Regions from separate parts of the Entomomonas asaccharolytica genome, predicted to be linked through region 1. Evidence: predicted binding sites of a transcription regulator. Region 1 holds the regulator's gene; the other holds the start of a gene.
The links. The regulator sigma-54, encoded in region 1, starts transcription at its own class of promoters, with help from an activator protein. The targets are predictions, from matches to a motif close to ANTGGCATNNANNTTGCTNT.

Region 1 (8,141 bases):
AATGTGTAGTTATCGTCCTTCACCAAAATAATTTTCTATTAATTCAACCATTGCTTGCATGGCTTGCTGCTCATCGTCTCCATCGGTTATTAGATGAAGCATAGTGCCCTTACTTGCCGCCAACATCATTACTGACATGATACTTTTGCCATCTACCAATGATTCAGGAGTACGTCCAACCTTAATACTACAAGCGAACCGTCCAGCTGTACCTACAAACTTAGCTGCTGCTCTAGCATGTAATCCTAATTGGTTAATAATTTCTATTTGTTTCGACTGCATGTTGTAACATTTCTCCTACAACAAATCACGATGACGGACTTGCACATTTTTTAAAGTAGCTTTTAATATTTTACCAATTTGTTCAGCCATATACACAGAGCGATGTTGCCCACCCGTACAACCAACTGCTACAGTAATATAAGACCTATTAGTAGCAGCAAAGCGCGGTAACCATTTTTCTAGAAACACTAGAATATCATTCTGCATTTCTAAAACTTCAGGTTGTTCTACTAAATAATCAATGACTGGCTGATCTGTACCTTTCAAATTTCTTAGCTCTGCCACCCAATACGGATTGGGTAGTGAACGCAAATCGAATACCCAATCAGCGTCCATAGGTATTCCTCGTTTGAATCCAAATGATTTGATCAAAAAAGCTGTACCAAGTTCAGGCTCTTCTAATAAATGGAGTTTTAAAAAGTCTTTTAATTGATAAACATTTAATTGGCTAGTATCAACATGTAAGGTAGCCAAATTAATGATTGGAGCTAATAATTTAGACTCTTCATCAATCGCTTCTGCTAAGGAACGGGTGGCTGTAGTTAATGGGTGACGGCGGCGAGTTTCTGAAAAACGGCTAATTAATATGTCATCTTTAGCATCTAAATATACTAAATCACATTGAATATATTTCGCACTGAGTCGTTCAAAAATACTGGGGAAGTTTTCGATTTGTCTCGGTAAGCTTCGTGCGTCAATTGAAACAGCGATCTTTGGTTGTATTATCTCTGTTTGTAATAACGCTTGTTCAATAGCTGTTGTAAATAAGCTAGCAGGTAGATTATCAATGCAATAAAAACCATTGTCTTCTAATAAATGAAGCGCTGTAGTTTTACCTGAACCTGAACGACCACTTACAATAACAAGACGCATAACTTAACCTATGTATTACCTACCCCATTAACAATTATTTGATAAAGCTGCTGATTATCCGTAGTAGCTCTTATTTGCTTACATAACTCGCTATTACTTAATAATTCAGCAATTTGTTTAAGTAATTGTAAATGTTCATCCGTTGCCTCTGCTGGCACAACTAAGCCTATCAAAATATCTACTGGCTGATCATCAACTGCATCAAAATCTATACCTGTCGCTAATTTCATTATAGCAACTATCGGCTCTTCACAACTTTCCATACGACAATGGGGAATAGCTACACCATTACCAAAACCTGTAGTGCCAAGCCTTTCCCGATCTATTAGTTGGTCAAAAACCTGTTGCTCATCTACACTAGCACAAGTGGCTGCTACTGTTTTTGCTATTACTTCTAATGCACGTTTTTTACTGGTTACATTAACATCAACTAACACTTGTGCAGGTGTTAGAAATTCTTTTAGTTGCATCATATAAAATACTACATTACCAATTATTATTTAATTAAACATAACAGTTTAAATAAATAGTTGCGGAGAATACATCAATTTTTATAGACAACTTTTAATCATAAAAATTCTTTAGCTTTTTAAGGGTATATATTAAAGCAAAACTAAATACAATAACTAATACTATATATAAACCTTTGTCTCGAAAATCACTCACCACACTAAAGAAAATAAATAGCAAAATGGTTATTAGTAAAACAAAACTAAGCAACCAATAAACATACCGTGCATAATGAGGGCGCTCAGTATCTGTATTAAAAACAGCTATTTCGCCACCTTCAGCAGCCTCATAACTATCTATCTCAAATTCTGTATCAATACAATTTCTTTTTAAAAAGCTAATAAAGTATTTATCTGCTGTACCCAATAGCATAGGAACAGCATAAGCAAATACAGTTCCTAATATAACCGTTGTAATTACTTGATCAGCTTTACTACTGCTATTGCATAGCATATAAAATTGAACAAAAAAGAAACAAGCAATAACCAACCATATTATTTTTGTAATTGGTTTAATAGCATCACTTTTTATTAGACTAAAAGATAAATATATTAGGAAACTTAACGAACAAAGAAATAATAGAAATTGAACAAAATTAATGGAAAGTAAATAAATTAATAGAGGCAACAAACATAAGGTTATAACTAAACTACTGACTGTAACAAGCTGAAGTTTGGTTTCATAATCTGTCACTTTTTTCTTGTACATCTTATGTTCAAACCTCAGCTTTGTATAAACTATCTAGTGTTTTTGATGTTTTTCTTTAAATTTAATTAATTGACGATCTAACTTATCAACTAATGCATCAATGGCAGCATACATATCTGTATTTTCCGCACCAGCAACCACCTCACCACCAGCTAACTGAAGCGTTGCATCAACCTTTTGATTCAACTTTTCAACACTCATAATCACTTGCGCACTCGTAATTTTATCAAAGTGTCGTTCAAGACGAGCAAACTTTTCATCAATATAGTTGCGTAGTGCGTCGGTAACATCAAGTTGGTGACCACTAATGTTAATTTGCATAAATTTCTCCTTAACATTTTTAATTACTTATACCCACGTTAGGCATAAGGTAAGTTGCCTTGGATTGGCAATTCTTTATATTAATCGCTTACGTTCACTAGATGAACCAATACCTAACGCCTCACGGTATTTAGCTACGGTTCTTCTGGCTACCTGTATCCCCTGATCCTCAAGCATCGTAGTTAGTTTACTATCGCTTAAAGGTTTTTTCGGATCCTCTGCCGCTATTAGTTTCTTAATCATAGCGCGAATAGCTGTTGATGAACACTCCCCACCCTCAGAAGTACTGACATGACTTGAAAAAAAGTATTTCAATTCATAAATACCACGAGGAGTATACATATATTTCTGAGTAGTTACCCGTGAAATAGTAGATTCATGCATGCCTACCGCTTCAGCCACTGATGAAAGAATGAGTGGTTTCATTGCCTCTTCACCATACTCTAAAAAGCCACGTTGATGTTCAACTATTTGCGTGGCTACTTTCATTAAAGTCTCATTACGACTTTGCAAACTCTTTATAAACCAACGGGCTTCTTGTAATTGGTTCTTTAAAAACGTATTGTCTGAACTATTATTGGCGCGCTGTACATAACTAGCGTATTGAGGATTAACCCGCAGCTTTGGAATAGCTTCTTGGTTTAGCTCAACCATCCAATGATCCCGCTCTTTTCGCACGATAATATCTGGCACAATATATTCTGGCTCTTTCGACTCAATTTGTGCCCCTGGTTTAGGATTAAGATGTTGAATAAGCATCACTATTTGCTTTAATTCATCTTCCTTAATCTTCATGGTACGCATTAATTGGCTATAGTCCTTAGAACCTAATAAATCTAAGTGATTTGCAACTAATTCAACCGCTTGTTGGTAATAAGCATGGTCATCAAATAACCCTTTTAATTGCAGTAATAGGCACTCTTTTAAATCTCTGGCGGCAATACCTAGCGGATCAAACTGTTGAATGCAATGAAGTACCATTTCCACTTCATCAAAGTCGGTATCCAATGATTCATCTAAACCTTGATGAATTTCCTGTAAAGACTCTTCTAAATAGCCATCTTCATTAATGCAATCGATAATATTAACCGCAATGGTTTTATCTTTATCACTCATATGGGCAACATTGAGCTGCCATAATAGGTGGCTTTGCAGGGTTTCACCTACAGAGGTATAACTAGTAAAATCAGCCTCGTCATCATCACCGTGGGAATGGCTAACATTACTTTGATAGATATCATCCCAATCAGTATCTACGGGTAGTTCTTCAGGAATCACATCAGTTGCTACTGTATCCTTTTCTGGCTCGTTAACTGCCACCTCATGATTATCTTTAAAACTAATTTCCTGACTGGTTGGATTGACTAAAACGTCTTCCTCACCTAATAAATTATTATCATCGAAATCCTCGCCTGCTTCTTGTTGTTCTAACATGGAGTTTGACTCCAATATCTCCTGGATTTCCTGTTGTAAATCTACAGTAGACAATTGCAAAAGCCTAATGGCTTGTTGCAACTGTGGAGTCATCGACAGTTGCTGTCCTATCTTTAGCGTTAACGATGGCTTCATAACAAATTAATATCTCTTTTATACTTTTAAGCAAATTATATGCCTGTTTTTTTATTCTTCAAATAATAACATGCTTGAAAAATGAAACAACCAGCATAATAAAAATAACTTTGATGCATCTATTTAAAATATATAGTAGTATAAATAGTTATATTCAATCCCTTCTTTTAACCTTATTGTTATTTATCTATTAATCATGCTTAAAGTAGATTTTTATAACCTACCCACTGCTACTATAGACGATTGTTTATTATTCAGTTGTCGTCTTATCAATAAAGCATGGTCACAGTTGGGTAATATCTATGTTCATTGTCAAAATGAACAACAACGACAACAATTAAATCAATTATTGTGGCAATTTAAAGCTGATAGCTTTATTCCTCATGATTTATTAGAGGATAATCCTAGTAGTCCCATTACATTAGGACTCGAAACATTAGATTATCAAACTATTCAGTACCCATTGTTAATTAATTTAAGTTTTGAAATACCAAAGCACCACCAACAATTTACACGTATCGCTGAGTTTGTAATTGATGACTCTATGCTAAAAGATAAAGCACGAGCCAATTATCGCTTTTATAATACTGCCCAATATAATGTACAGTATCACAACCTCAGTAAAATTTAAGACTGCCAAATCACTGAAGGATTAATATCTGCTAAGGTACGACAACCTGTTAGCACCATTGCCGCCTCTAGCTCTGCCCGCAATATATTTATTAAATGTACAACACCTACTGCACCTGCTACTGCTAAGGCATAGATATAGGGTCTACCCACTAATACTGCATTTGCTCCTAAGGCCAGCGCTTTTAAAATATCCGTACCGCGACGAATACCACCATCCATAAGGATGGGTACTCTACCCGCCACATGTTCTGCTATTCTTGGAAGAAGTTCAATTGCAGCAGGCAACGTATCTAATACACGCCCACCATGATTAGAAATAATCAACCCATTAACACCTAACTGAATAGCTTGTTCTGCATCCGCTACAGAGGTGACTCCTTTCAGTAATATGGGCAAAGAGGTGATTGATTGTAACCACTCTATATCTTGCCATGTAGGTACACTAGCAAGCTGACCAGAAAATAGGGGGCTTTCTAACAAATTAGCGGTGTTATTTACCACATGCATTCCCTCTAAATTTACTGAAGATACGCCTTGTGGTAATCGAAAATTAACTCGCTGCTCACGATTGCGTACCCCACTAATAGGTGCATCAACCGTCAATACTAAAGCCTTATAACCTGCTAACTCAGCACGTTTTACTAATTCGGCAGTAAAAGTTCGATCAGCTTGGATATAAAGTTGAAACCATAAGGGTTTAGTGGCTTGTTCAGCTAACTCTTCTAATAAAGTACTTGCCATTGTACTTACCACCATCCCAGCACCTATTGCAGAAGCTGCTTGCATGGTAGCCAATTCACCATCCTTATGAAATAACTTTTGCCATGCCACAGGTGCTAAAAGAATAGGAAATGGTAAGGTATTACCTAATAAAGTAAGTTTAGTGTTAGCCCCTTCAAAATTATTTAGCACCCTGCCTTGTAATTGGATGCGCTGAAATGCTTGCTTATTCCATTCAAGCGTAAGCTCATCACCACTACCCCCTACTAAATAACTCCATGCAATATGATCGATGACTTTAGCTGCACTTTTTTCATAATCTTCTACTGAGAATAACTGTGGCGGTATGATCGAATAAGGCATAAATGCTCCCATTATTTCCTATAAAGTAGCTAGCGACTATTACCTTGATTGGTTAACTGCTCAAATAAAATCTGTTGCGCTGATTTAGGTATTTGATTACCTGTTGGTATGGAGCGAATATAACTACCATCGCTCTGTAAAATCCAACTGTGGGTATTATCACTTAAATAAATATCTAACTCTTTCTTAACCCGAGTGGTTAACTTCTTGCCCTCGATGGGGAAACAGGTTTCTACCCGCATATCCAAATTGCGCTCCATCCAATCTGCACTGGATAAATAGATTTTCTCCTCACCACCATTATAAAAATAAAACACGCGGCTATGCTCAAGGAAACGACCAATAATTGAACGCACCTGAATATTTTCAGAAACACCTACTATTCCTGGTCTTAAACAACACTTACCACGAATAATTAAGTCTATCTTCACCCCAGCCTGACTGGCTTTATAAAGTGCTCGAATCATTTTAGTATCAGTTAGCCCATTGATTTTTAAAATAATACGAGCAGGCAACCCCTTACTTGCAGCAGCCGCTTCACGATTAATCATTTCTAATAAGTTTTTCTTCAAGGTAAATGGCGAATAAAGTAATTTTTTCATCCGCTGTGTTTTACCCATACCGATTAGTTGACCAAATAATTTATGTAAATCTTCACATAACGCCACATCAGCCGTTAATAAACTATAGTCTGTATATAACTTGGCATTACCTGCATGATAGTTACCCGTACCTAAATGAGCATAACGCCGTAACTCTTCTCCTTCACGACGTAAAATTAAACACATCTTCGCATGGGTTTTAAAGCCTACTACACCATAGGTTACAATAGCACCCGCTTCTTGTAGACGGGTAGCCAATTGTAAATTTGATTCCTCATCAAAACGGGCACGCAATTCAATAACAGCAGTCACTTCTTTACCATTACGAGCCGCTTCCACCAAACCATCTACCACCTCAGAATTTGCTCCTGTACGGTATAAGGTTTGTTTAATGGCTAACACATTTGGGTCTTTTGCCGCTTGCCTTACAAAATCAACCACAGGTGTAAAAGATTCATAAGGATGCAGCAATAGCACATCTATCTTTGATAAGGTAGCAAACAAATTATCTTTCTTTTTCTGTAAAACTCTGGGAATAACAGGTGAAAAAGGTTTGGATTGCAAATCTGGATGGCCTGCTAAACCAGTAATACTAAACAGTCGCGTTAAGTTTACAGGACCATTAACTTTATATAGTTCCTCTTTAGAAAGGCTAAATTGTTCACTTAAATAATTAGATAAATGCTCAGGACAAGCATCCACTACTTCTAAGCGTACGGCATCACCATAACGACGGGAAAACAACTCACCTTTTAATGCGCGGGCTAAATCTTCTACATCCTCAGCATCGACGGATAAATCAGCATTACGGGTTAATCTAAATTGATAACAGCCTTTTACCTGCATACCTGGGAATAAATCATCTGCATGGGCATGAATCAAAGAAGATAAAAACACAAAATTATCACCTGCTCCACCCACTGATTCAGGAATTCTAACAATTCTAGGCAGTGATCGAGGTGCAGGAATAATGGCTAACCCTGAACTACGACCAAACATATCCGTGCCTTCTAGCTCCACAATAAAGTTTAGGCTTTTGTTCACTAACAGCGGAAACGGGTGGGTAGGATCTAACCCAATCGGGCTAACAATGGGGGCAATCTCTTCTTTAAAAAACTTACGCGCCCACGCTTTAATTTTTGTATTCCAATGACGCCGACGAATAAACCGAATATTCTGTTCTGCTAAAGCAGGCAGTAAAACCTCATTAAGAATGCGATACTGACGCTCTACTTGTTGATGCACAACCGTGTTTAGTTGTTTTAACACTTGCCGAGGCAATAACCCATCCGCACCAATTTGTTCACGAGAAAACTTGACCTGCTTTTTCAGACCCGCAACACGGATCTCAAAAAACTCATCTAAGTTACTGGAAAAAATTAATAAAAATTTTAAGCGTTCTAACAGTGGATACGTCTCATCCAACGATTGTTCTAGTACGCGTATATTAAACTCTAACAGTGAAAATTCGCGATTTAAATACAAACTATAATCGTCAAGATTAATGGATGTTCCTTCCTGATTAGCAGGCTCAATTACTCCATCAACAATCTCAACAAC
Region 2 (8,141 bases), 680 kb from region 1:
TTATCTCTTTTGCTTTTATGTCTCTCATTATGCTGTTGGCCATAAGACCAAAATGGCTAGAAAGTGTTTTTGGTGGTCTAGATAAAATGTATTATCTGCATAAATGGGCAGGTATTTGGGCGATTAGTTTAGGAGCTGTGCATTATTTACTAAAATTAGCTGGTAAAGTACTTATCTTGTATTTTGAAAGAGCACCTCGTATGAGGATGGGTGGAATATCTGATGATTTCTTTATTCGTAATCGGAAATTGGCAGAATCTTTAGGTGAATGGACATTATGGTTTTTATTAGCTGCGCTAGTATTAACATTATGGCATAAGTTTGCTTACCATTTATGGCGCTATACCCATAAATTAATGGCAATTGCTTTTCTTATTATAGTATTTCATACCGTTATATTAACGCCTTTTAGTTACTGGTCACAGCCTGTAGGAATTTTGATTGGTTTAGGATGTTTAATTGGAACGGGTTGCGCGTTACTATCATTATTTGGTTTGATTGGCAGACGACATACTTATCAAGGGCAAGTGTTGGCGATTAAAACATTGGATCAATACACAATGGAAATTACTTGTAAAGTAAATGGGTATTGGCAACATGATGCAGGGCAATATGTATTTTTTACCCATGATAGGTTCGAAGGGCAACATCCTTTTACTATTGCTTCAGCTGACCATAATAGTAACCAAATAAAGCTTTGTATAAAGGCGTTGGGAGATTATACAAAAAATTTACAGCAGAATGTTAAAGTCGGAGATGCTATACAAATTGAAGGGCCCTATGGTTGTTTCGATTTTAGGAAAAAAGCAACAGCACGACAAATTTGGATAGCTGGTGGTATAGGTATTACTCCATTTTTATCATGGTTAGAATCGTTACAGGATGATGTTAATAAAGATATTTATCATGCAGATTTGTATTATTGTGTACGTAGTGAAGAAGAGGCCATATTTGTAGAAAAATTGCAGCGACTAGTTGCTTCATTACCTAATATAAATTTACATGTACAGTGCAGTAAAGAGCGGGGTTATTTAACAGCAGATAAACTTAATATTGAGCAAAATGAACAAGGAAATTATCCTAGTATTTGGTTTTGTGGACCTACAGGATTTGCTGATAGTTTAAAAACTAACCTTAGCAGCAAAGGATATCCACTAAGGTTATTTCATCGAGAGTATTTTACCATGCGTTAGTCTTTTTTAAGACCTTCAATAAGTACGGGACATGGGGCATTTTCAATTACTTTCATACAGGTTGATGGGTCAAATAGTCGAGAAATTTTCGACATTTGACGATGCCCCATAATTATTAGTCCAGCATTAATTTGTTCTGCATATTGTACAATTTGTTCGGACGGATCACCTGTCACAATATGTGCTTTTACTTTTATATCAGACTTTCTAAGAAACTCTAGTGATTCTTGAATTAATTGATTGGCTGCTCTTTGTTCATCACTGGCAGCTGAAATAGCTTCCTCATCCTCATCATAGACAGGGTCAATAGTAAAAGCGATATCACCCACGTAAATTAGATGGGCCTCTGTATAAAGGGCACAAAATGGTTTTGCTAATTCAAGGATATGTCGAGTGTATTTAGAACCATCAATTGCAATTAGTATAGAATTAAACATAGTGATAGCCTTTAAAGAAGAATGTTTATTGTTATATTAAATGAAAATTTAATAATTACTATGCGCAATATCAGATTATTGGATAAAATCTAATATTGACCTCATGATACATTATTGTGAAGTTTCTTGATTTAAATTTATTAATTGTTACGATATTTTGTTACAGTACCCAAGTATGGCTAAAACAATGAAAAGTATTACCGAAACTACACCAAGGATTTGTACCGTTATTGGTGTGGACAAGTGGTAAGTTAAAGCTACCTTAAATATATTTGGGTAAAAGGAATAGATAAAACAAATAGTTATTCAATTAATAAATTTATTTTGTTATTACCGTAGTTCATGTCCATAAGAACAGCGTTTATCAGTAATGGATTTAGTAGTTAAGTGTAGAATAAATTTTAAACACTTCTTTAACTATGAGCATAATTATAACAAGTTTATGAATAATTTATTCAAAATTGACGAAATTTGTCACTATTAGTCTTATCTTACGATTTTTTCCTAATTTTGCTATACCACAGATAAGAAAACTCAAATTTTAAATTGTTTTTAATGCTAGTTAATACAAATAGATATAATTTTTTTGAATTTATTTCAAATATTGGTCTACTTTTTGCGTTATTAATTATAACACTAGGATAAGAGAGATGAAGAAAGCAAATTATGGCTTTACATTAATCGAAATCATGATAGTGATCGCTATCATTGCCATTTTGGCTGCTATAGCTGTGCCCATGTATCAGAATTATATTACACGAGCAAAGTTAGCAGAGGTATTTTCTATGGCCTCAGGATTAAAAAGTCGTATTGCTGAGTCTTACTCACTAAAGCAAACTTGTCCAGTTAATACGAATGCTGCTGATCAAGGTGTTTTAAAACCAGCAGACTATGCGACCCAGATTATAGAAGAGATTACTATAACAACGGGGACAAATGGTTGTGATATTAATGTCAAAATCCGATCTGATGCGGCATTAGTATCCTCTGCGCGTGGTAAGACAATTACTTTGCAATTGGCTGCTGGTAATACATCAGGTGCATATTCTTGGGATTGTGTAACTGATATGTCAGCAAGTGACGCAGGAAAATATTTACCAAACATTTGTCATCAATAAATAGCGTTTGCCATACTTAGCCCTCTAATAGAGGGCTTTTTTTATTTCTTCAATTGTTTTACAGCAGTTGATAATTCATTACACAATTTTAACACTGCATCAACTGCTTGTTCTTTGCTTGCAGCTTGTTCAATTTGACTTACTAAGGCAGAGCCTACTACTACCCCATCAGCTAATTTAGCAATAGCCGTGGCTTGTTCAGGTGTTTTTATGCCAAAGCCAACACAAATGGGTAATGCAGTATGTCTATGAAGTCTACTCATTGCCTCAGTAATCTGTTCTTCAGTAGCACTACCTGCACCAGTTATACCTGCTACAGAAACATAGTAAACAAATCCTGAGCTATTATTTAATGCTTGTGGCAGACGTTTATCATCTGTTGTTGGTGTGGTTAAACGAATAAAATCTATACCTACTGCTTGTGCAGGAGTACAGAGATCAGCATCATGTTCTGCTGGTAGGTCTACGATGATTAGGCCATCAACTCCTGCATTAGCCGCATCTTTGGAAAAGCGTTCCACACCATAATGATGAATAGGATTAAAGTAACCCATTAAGACAATGGGGGTAGTTTGATTTTGTTGCCGAAATGCTGTAACCATTTCAAGGGTCTTAGCTAGATTCTGACCATTTGCTAAAGCGCGTAATGATGCTTTTTGAATAGTAGGGCCATCTGCCATTGGGTCAGTAAAAGGCATGCCTAATTCAACAATATCAGCACCAGCGGATGGTAATTGTTGAAGTAGACTTAATGAGGTTTGGTAATCAGGATCACCTGCTGTTAAAAAGGTAACGAGAGCAGTTTGATTTTGTTGTTTAAGCTTAGCAAAACAATTCTTTATACGACTCATAATTGATGTTCCTTAATATAACTCATCACGGTTTGCATATCCTTATCACCACGTCCTGAAAGATTCACAACCATTAAGTGGTCTTTAGGCAATATAGGTGCGCGCTTTATTACCTCAGCTAACGCATGAGCTGATTCAAGTGCAGGAATAATACCTTCCAAACGGCAGCAAGTTTGAAATGCTTCCATTGCTTCATCGTCATTAATAGAGACATATTCAGCACGTTTTATTTCATGTAACCATGAGTGTTCAGGGCCAATGCCTGGATAATCAAGCCCAGCAGAAATAGAGTGAGCATCAATAATTTGACCATCACTATTTTGAAGTAAATAGGTGCGATTGCCATGTAAAACACCGGGCTTACCACCTGTTAGGCTAGCGGCATGCTTATCGGTATTGACACCATGACCCCCAGCTTCTACACCAATTAACTGAACATCTTTATCATTAATAAAGGGATGAAAAATCCCCATAGCATTTGAGCCACCACCAACACAGGCTACTACACTATCTGGCAAACGGCCTTGTTTTTCGAGCATTTGTTGCTTTGTTTCCTTGCCAATAACTGATTGGAAATCACGAACCATGGCTGGATATGGATGAGGGCCTGCAACAGTTCCTATAAGATAAAAAGTGTCTGCAACATTGGTTACCCAGTCGCGTAAAGCCTCATTCATGGCATCTTTGAGTGTACCTGTACCAGATTGCACAGGAATAACTTCAGCACCTAGTAATTTCATACGAAAAACATTAGCTTGCTGGCGTTCAATATCAGTAGAACCCATATAAACAACACATGGTAAACCAAAACGTGCAGCAACAGTTGCTGAGGCTACACCATGCATGCCAGCACCAGTTTCTGCAATAATACGAGTTTTACCCATACGTTTGGCCAATAGAATTTGACCAATACAGTTATTAATCTTATGCGCACCTGTGTGATTGAGTTCTTCACGCTTAAGGTAAATTTGTGCGCCACCGCAATATTCTGTTAAACGTTCAGCAAAATAAAGTGGGCTAGGTCTACCTACATAATCTTTTTGAAAATAAGCTAATTCTTCTAAAAATGTAGGGTCATTTTTGGCTGCTGTATATTCTTTGTCCAAATCTAAAATCAATGGCATTAAAGTTTCAGCAACATAACGACCACCAAATGGGCCAAATAAGCCTTTGGCATCAGGCGCGTTATACGTTGAAGACATGATTACTCCACAAGTGGTATCAGGAATGAGTGGTTTATTTTATAGTTTATTATAACAAGTTCCCAATAATAAATTGTTTTTAATTCAAGCAATCGTTTTTATAAAGATTAATAAATGCCCACATCTAATAAGTAATCTTTAAGATATAGCGTTTATTGAAGCAGTAATACAATAATAAACAAAAAATTTTACTGAGTAATAAGTTTTAATTTAATAAAAACTTAGTGTTTTATATTGAAAACTATGGATGTTTTATTATGCAAAATTGTTTATTTTTCATTTTTTAACTTTAATATAAGTAATTGTTAAGTATAGCTATTTATTTCTTGTGGTAATAATGACTAATGTAAGTCAGGCATTTAATAATAAGTTTAGAATGAAGATGAATAATTTATGAATAAGGAGTAGTATTGTTGTTTCATCGTGGCACAGGAGAGTAATTATGAAATTATTGAAAGAGTTATCGGAAACATTACAACCACAACAAAAGTATCAATTATTGATTAATGGACAATGGAGGGATGGTGCTTCAGGTAAAACTTTTACCAGTATCAACCCTGCTACAGGTGAGCAATTGGCTGTATTAGCCGAGGCTGATCAAGCTGATGTAGATTTAGCTGTAAAAAGTGCTTGGCAAGCTTTTACTGCATGGAGTAAAACTTCTCCTGCTGAGCGTTCAGCTTTATTATTAAAAATTGCTGATTTATTAGAAAAAGAAACTGAGCGTTTTGCAACCTTAGAAACGCTAGACAATGGTAAACCTATTCGTGAAACAATGAATGTTGATGTGCCTGCATCAGTGGATCATTTCCGTTATTTTGCAGGTGTAATTCGTGCTCACAGTGATGAAGCAGATGTGATTGATGAAGATACATTGAGCATTGTATTAAGTGAGCCTATAGGTGTTGTTGGGCAAATTATTCCTTGGAATTTCCCGTTATTAATGGGTGCATGGAAAATTGCTCCTGCCTTAGCAGCAGGTAACTGTATTGTTATTAAACCATCACGTGAAACTTCTATTTCATTAGTAGAGTTGGCGCGTGTGTTGAATGAAGTATTACCAGCGGGTGTAGTAAATGTTCTAACAGGTTCTGGTTCTACCACAGGTCAGTATATGTTAGATCATGAAGGCTTTAGTAAATTAGCCTTTACAGGATCTACAGATATTGGTTATGACGTGGCTAAGGCTGCTGCAGAAAAATTAATTCCAGCTACTTTAGAGTTAGGTGGTAAGTCAGCCAATATTGTGTTTGAAGATGCACAAATGGATAAGGCTGTAGAAGGTGCAGCTATTGGTATCTTATTCAATCAAGGCCAAGTTTGTTGCGCAGGTTCTCGTTTATTAGTACAACGTTCTATTTATGATAAGTTCTTAGAGCAATTAAAAGCTAAGTTTGAATCAGTTAAAGTAGGAGATCCATTAGATCCTAATACACAGATGGGTTGTCAAATCAATGAGAAACATATGGATAAAATTCTAAGTTTCGTTGGTATTGGTACTAGTCAAGGTGCGCGTGTATTAACAGGTGGTGAGCGTTTTGGTACAGAAGGTGCGTTTGTTAAGCCAACGGCTATTGTTGACTGTAAGCCTGATATGAAAATCTCTTGCGAAGAAGTGTTTGGTCCAGTATTAGCAGTCATTCCATTCGATACAGAGGAAGAAGCAGTAAAAATTGCTAATGATTCAGAGTTTGGTTTAGGTGGCGCTGTTTGGAGTCGCGATATTAATCGTGCTTTGAGAGTGGCAAAAAGTGTGAGAACAGGACGTATGTGGGTTAATTGCTATAACCAACTACCTGCACATGCGCCATTTGGAGGCTACAAAAAATCAGGTATTGGTCGTGAGACCCATAAAATGATTTTGGAAGCTTATACCCAGAAGAAAAATATTTTTATTAGTACTTCTGAAAAACTTACTGGTTTATTCTAGTTCTGTCATTTTGAAAGGGCTAGTCTGTTAGCCCTTTCATTAGTACTCTATAAATAATAGATTTCAAGGATTGGACATTATTTATTTTAGACAAATATTATAAGTTTTTAATAATTTGAAATTAATTAATCGGGATTTTTTTATATAAAAACAAATATTTGTTGTTATCATATTATTCATACTATTAAAAATTCGAACTTTTTTCTAAACAGAATGAACTTTTAATATTATTCATGTTCATATAGATAGACTGAGATATAAACACGTCTCATTCATACTCCTTGATGTTAAGTATTGTTAGTTTTTGTTGGGTTTCCCCTAACCCGACAGCTTGAATCCCAGATTTCTCCCCCTCCCTAAATTTGAAATCTGGGATTTTTTTTGTTTAAAATTAGTCAGTTGCAATTAAATAAGCCATGATTAACGCATCTTCATGACCTTTAGCTGTAGGGTAATAATTGGTACGGCGTCCTATTTCATTAAAACCATAACTTTCATAGAGATGATAAGCATTTAAATTACTTTCACGTACTTCTAAAAAGCATTCTTTAGCGCCTAGTTGTTCGGTTTCTTTCATTAGGTGATCTAATAACAGTTTACCCAATCCTTTATTTTGTTGTGGAGGATTTATGGCAATATTAAGTAGTTCAGCTTCATCTACAATAATTTTAAGGAAACCATAGCCTGCTAATTGCTGTTGATTAAATAATAGCCAACATTGGTAACTGCTGACAGCATCTTTGATTATGTTTTTTGACCAAGGGTGATAGTGAGCCTGTTGTTCTATATGATAAACAACATCCACATCTTCAATTGTCATTTTACGAAAAAAGAGATCGGCTATACTTGCCATAGCGGGATCAATTGGCGAATGCTTTGCCAGAGGTTAGCTTTGTATTGTGGGTTATCAATCAGTAATTCTAAGCTAGGGCTTAGTAAGGTTTGGCCCAATAAATCTACAATAGGTGTTTGATAATAGTCTTGTTCGTCTAGTCCTATTGTATAGCGAATAGTTGATAATCCAATTAACCATAGGCAACAACTATCAGTTGCTTGCTCTTGATAGGTACTAATAAAGCTTTGTAAAAACTCTTGTGCCTCTTTTCTCCCTTGTGGAATAACAATCTGTTTAAAAAGCGGCCAATGAACAATATCACCTAATAATTGAGGGCTATCTGGCAATTTAGCAGCACGTAAAATATTACGCAGTAGTTGATAAGCAGGATCTCTGATCTGGAATGCACTGCCAGTGGGTAATTCTACTAACAGTAAACAACGACCTGCTTGCATTAATTGTAATGAGAAATGCGGTGTTTCATCAGAAGTAGTAGTAGCTGATGTAATTTCAGGGGTATAGGATTGTTCTACAGTAATTGGCTCTATAATTGTAACTTTTTCTTCAACAGTTAT

Region 2: JHT90_RS00955 (pilin) is a predicted target of sigma-54. The motif match lies at 2,234-2,253, and genes of this name have one in related genera.

The regions. Positions count from the first base shown of each region.
Region 1 is NZ_CP067393.1:2,757,043-2,765,183, forward strand. It holds gene JHT90_RS12820 (HPr family phosphocarrier protein) at 10-282, opposite strand; gene rapZ (RNase adapter RapZ) at 298-1,155, opposite strand; gene ptsN (PTS IIA-like nitrogen regulatory protein PtsN) at 1,164-1,628, opposite strand; gene JHT90_RS15270 (hypothetical protein) at 1,720-2,118, opposite strand; gene hpf (ribosome hibernation-promoting factor, HPF/YfiA family) at 2,407-2,694, opposite strand; gene JHT90_RS12845 (RNA polymerase factor sigma-54) at 2,770-4,263, opposite strand; gene JHT90_RS12850 (DNA polymerase III subunit chi) at 4,460-4,894, shown strand; gene JHT90_RS12855 (alpha-hydroxy acid oxidase) at 4,891-5,979, opposite strand; gene ppk1 (polyphosphate kinase 1) at 6,009-8,141, opposite strand, start outside.
Region 2 is NZ_CP067393.1:201,058-209,198, forward strand. It holds gene JHT90_RS00945 (ferredoxin reductase family protein) at 1-1,193, shown strand, start outside; gene JHT90_RS00950 (universal stress protein) at 1,190-1,630, opposite strand; gene JHT90_RS00955 (pilin) at 2,281-2,748, shown strand; gene trpA (tryptophan synthase subunit alpha) at 2,790-3,599, opposite strand; gene trpB (tryptophan synthase subunit beta) at 3,596-4,801, opposite strand; gene JHT90_RS00970 (aldehyde dehydrogenase family protein) at 5,244-6,731, shown strand; gene rimI (ribosomal protein S18-alanine N-acetyltransferase) at 7,123-7,584, opposite strand; gene JHT90_RS00980 (energy transducer TonB) at 7,572-8,141, opposite strand, start outside.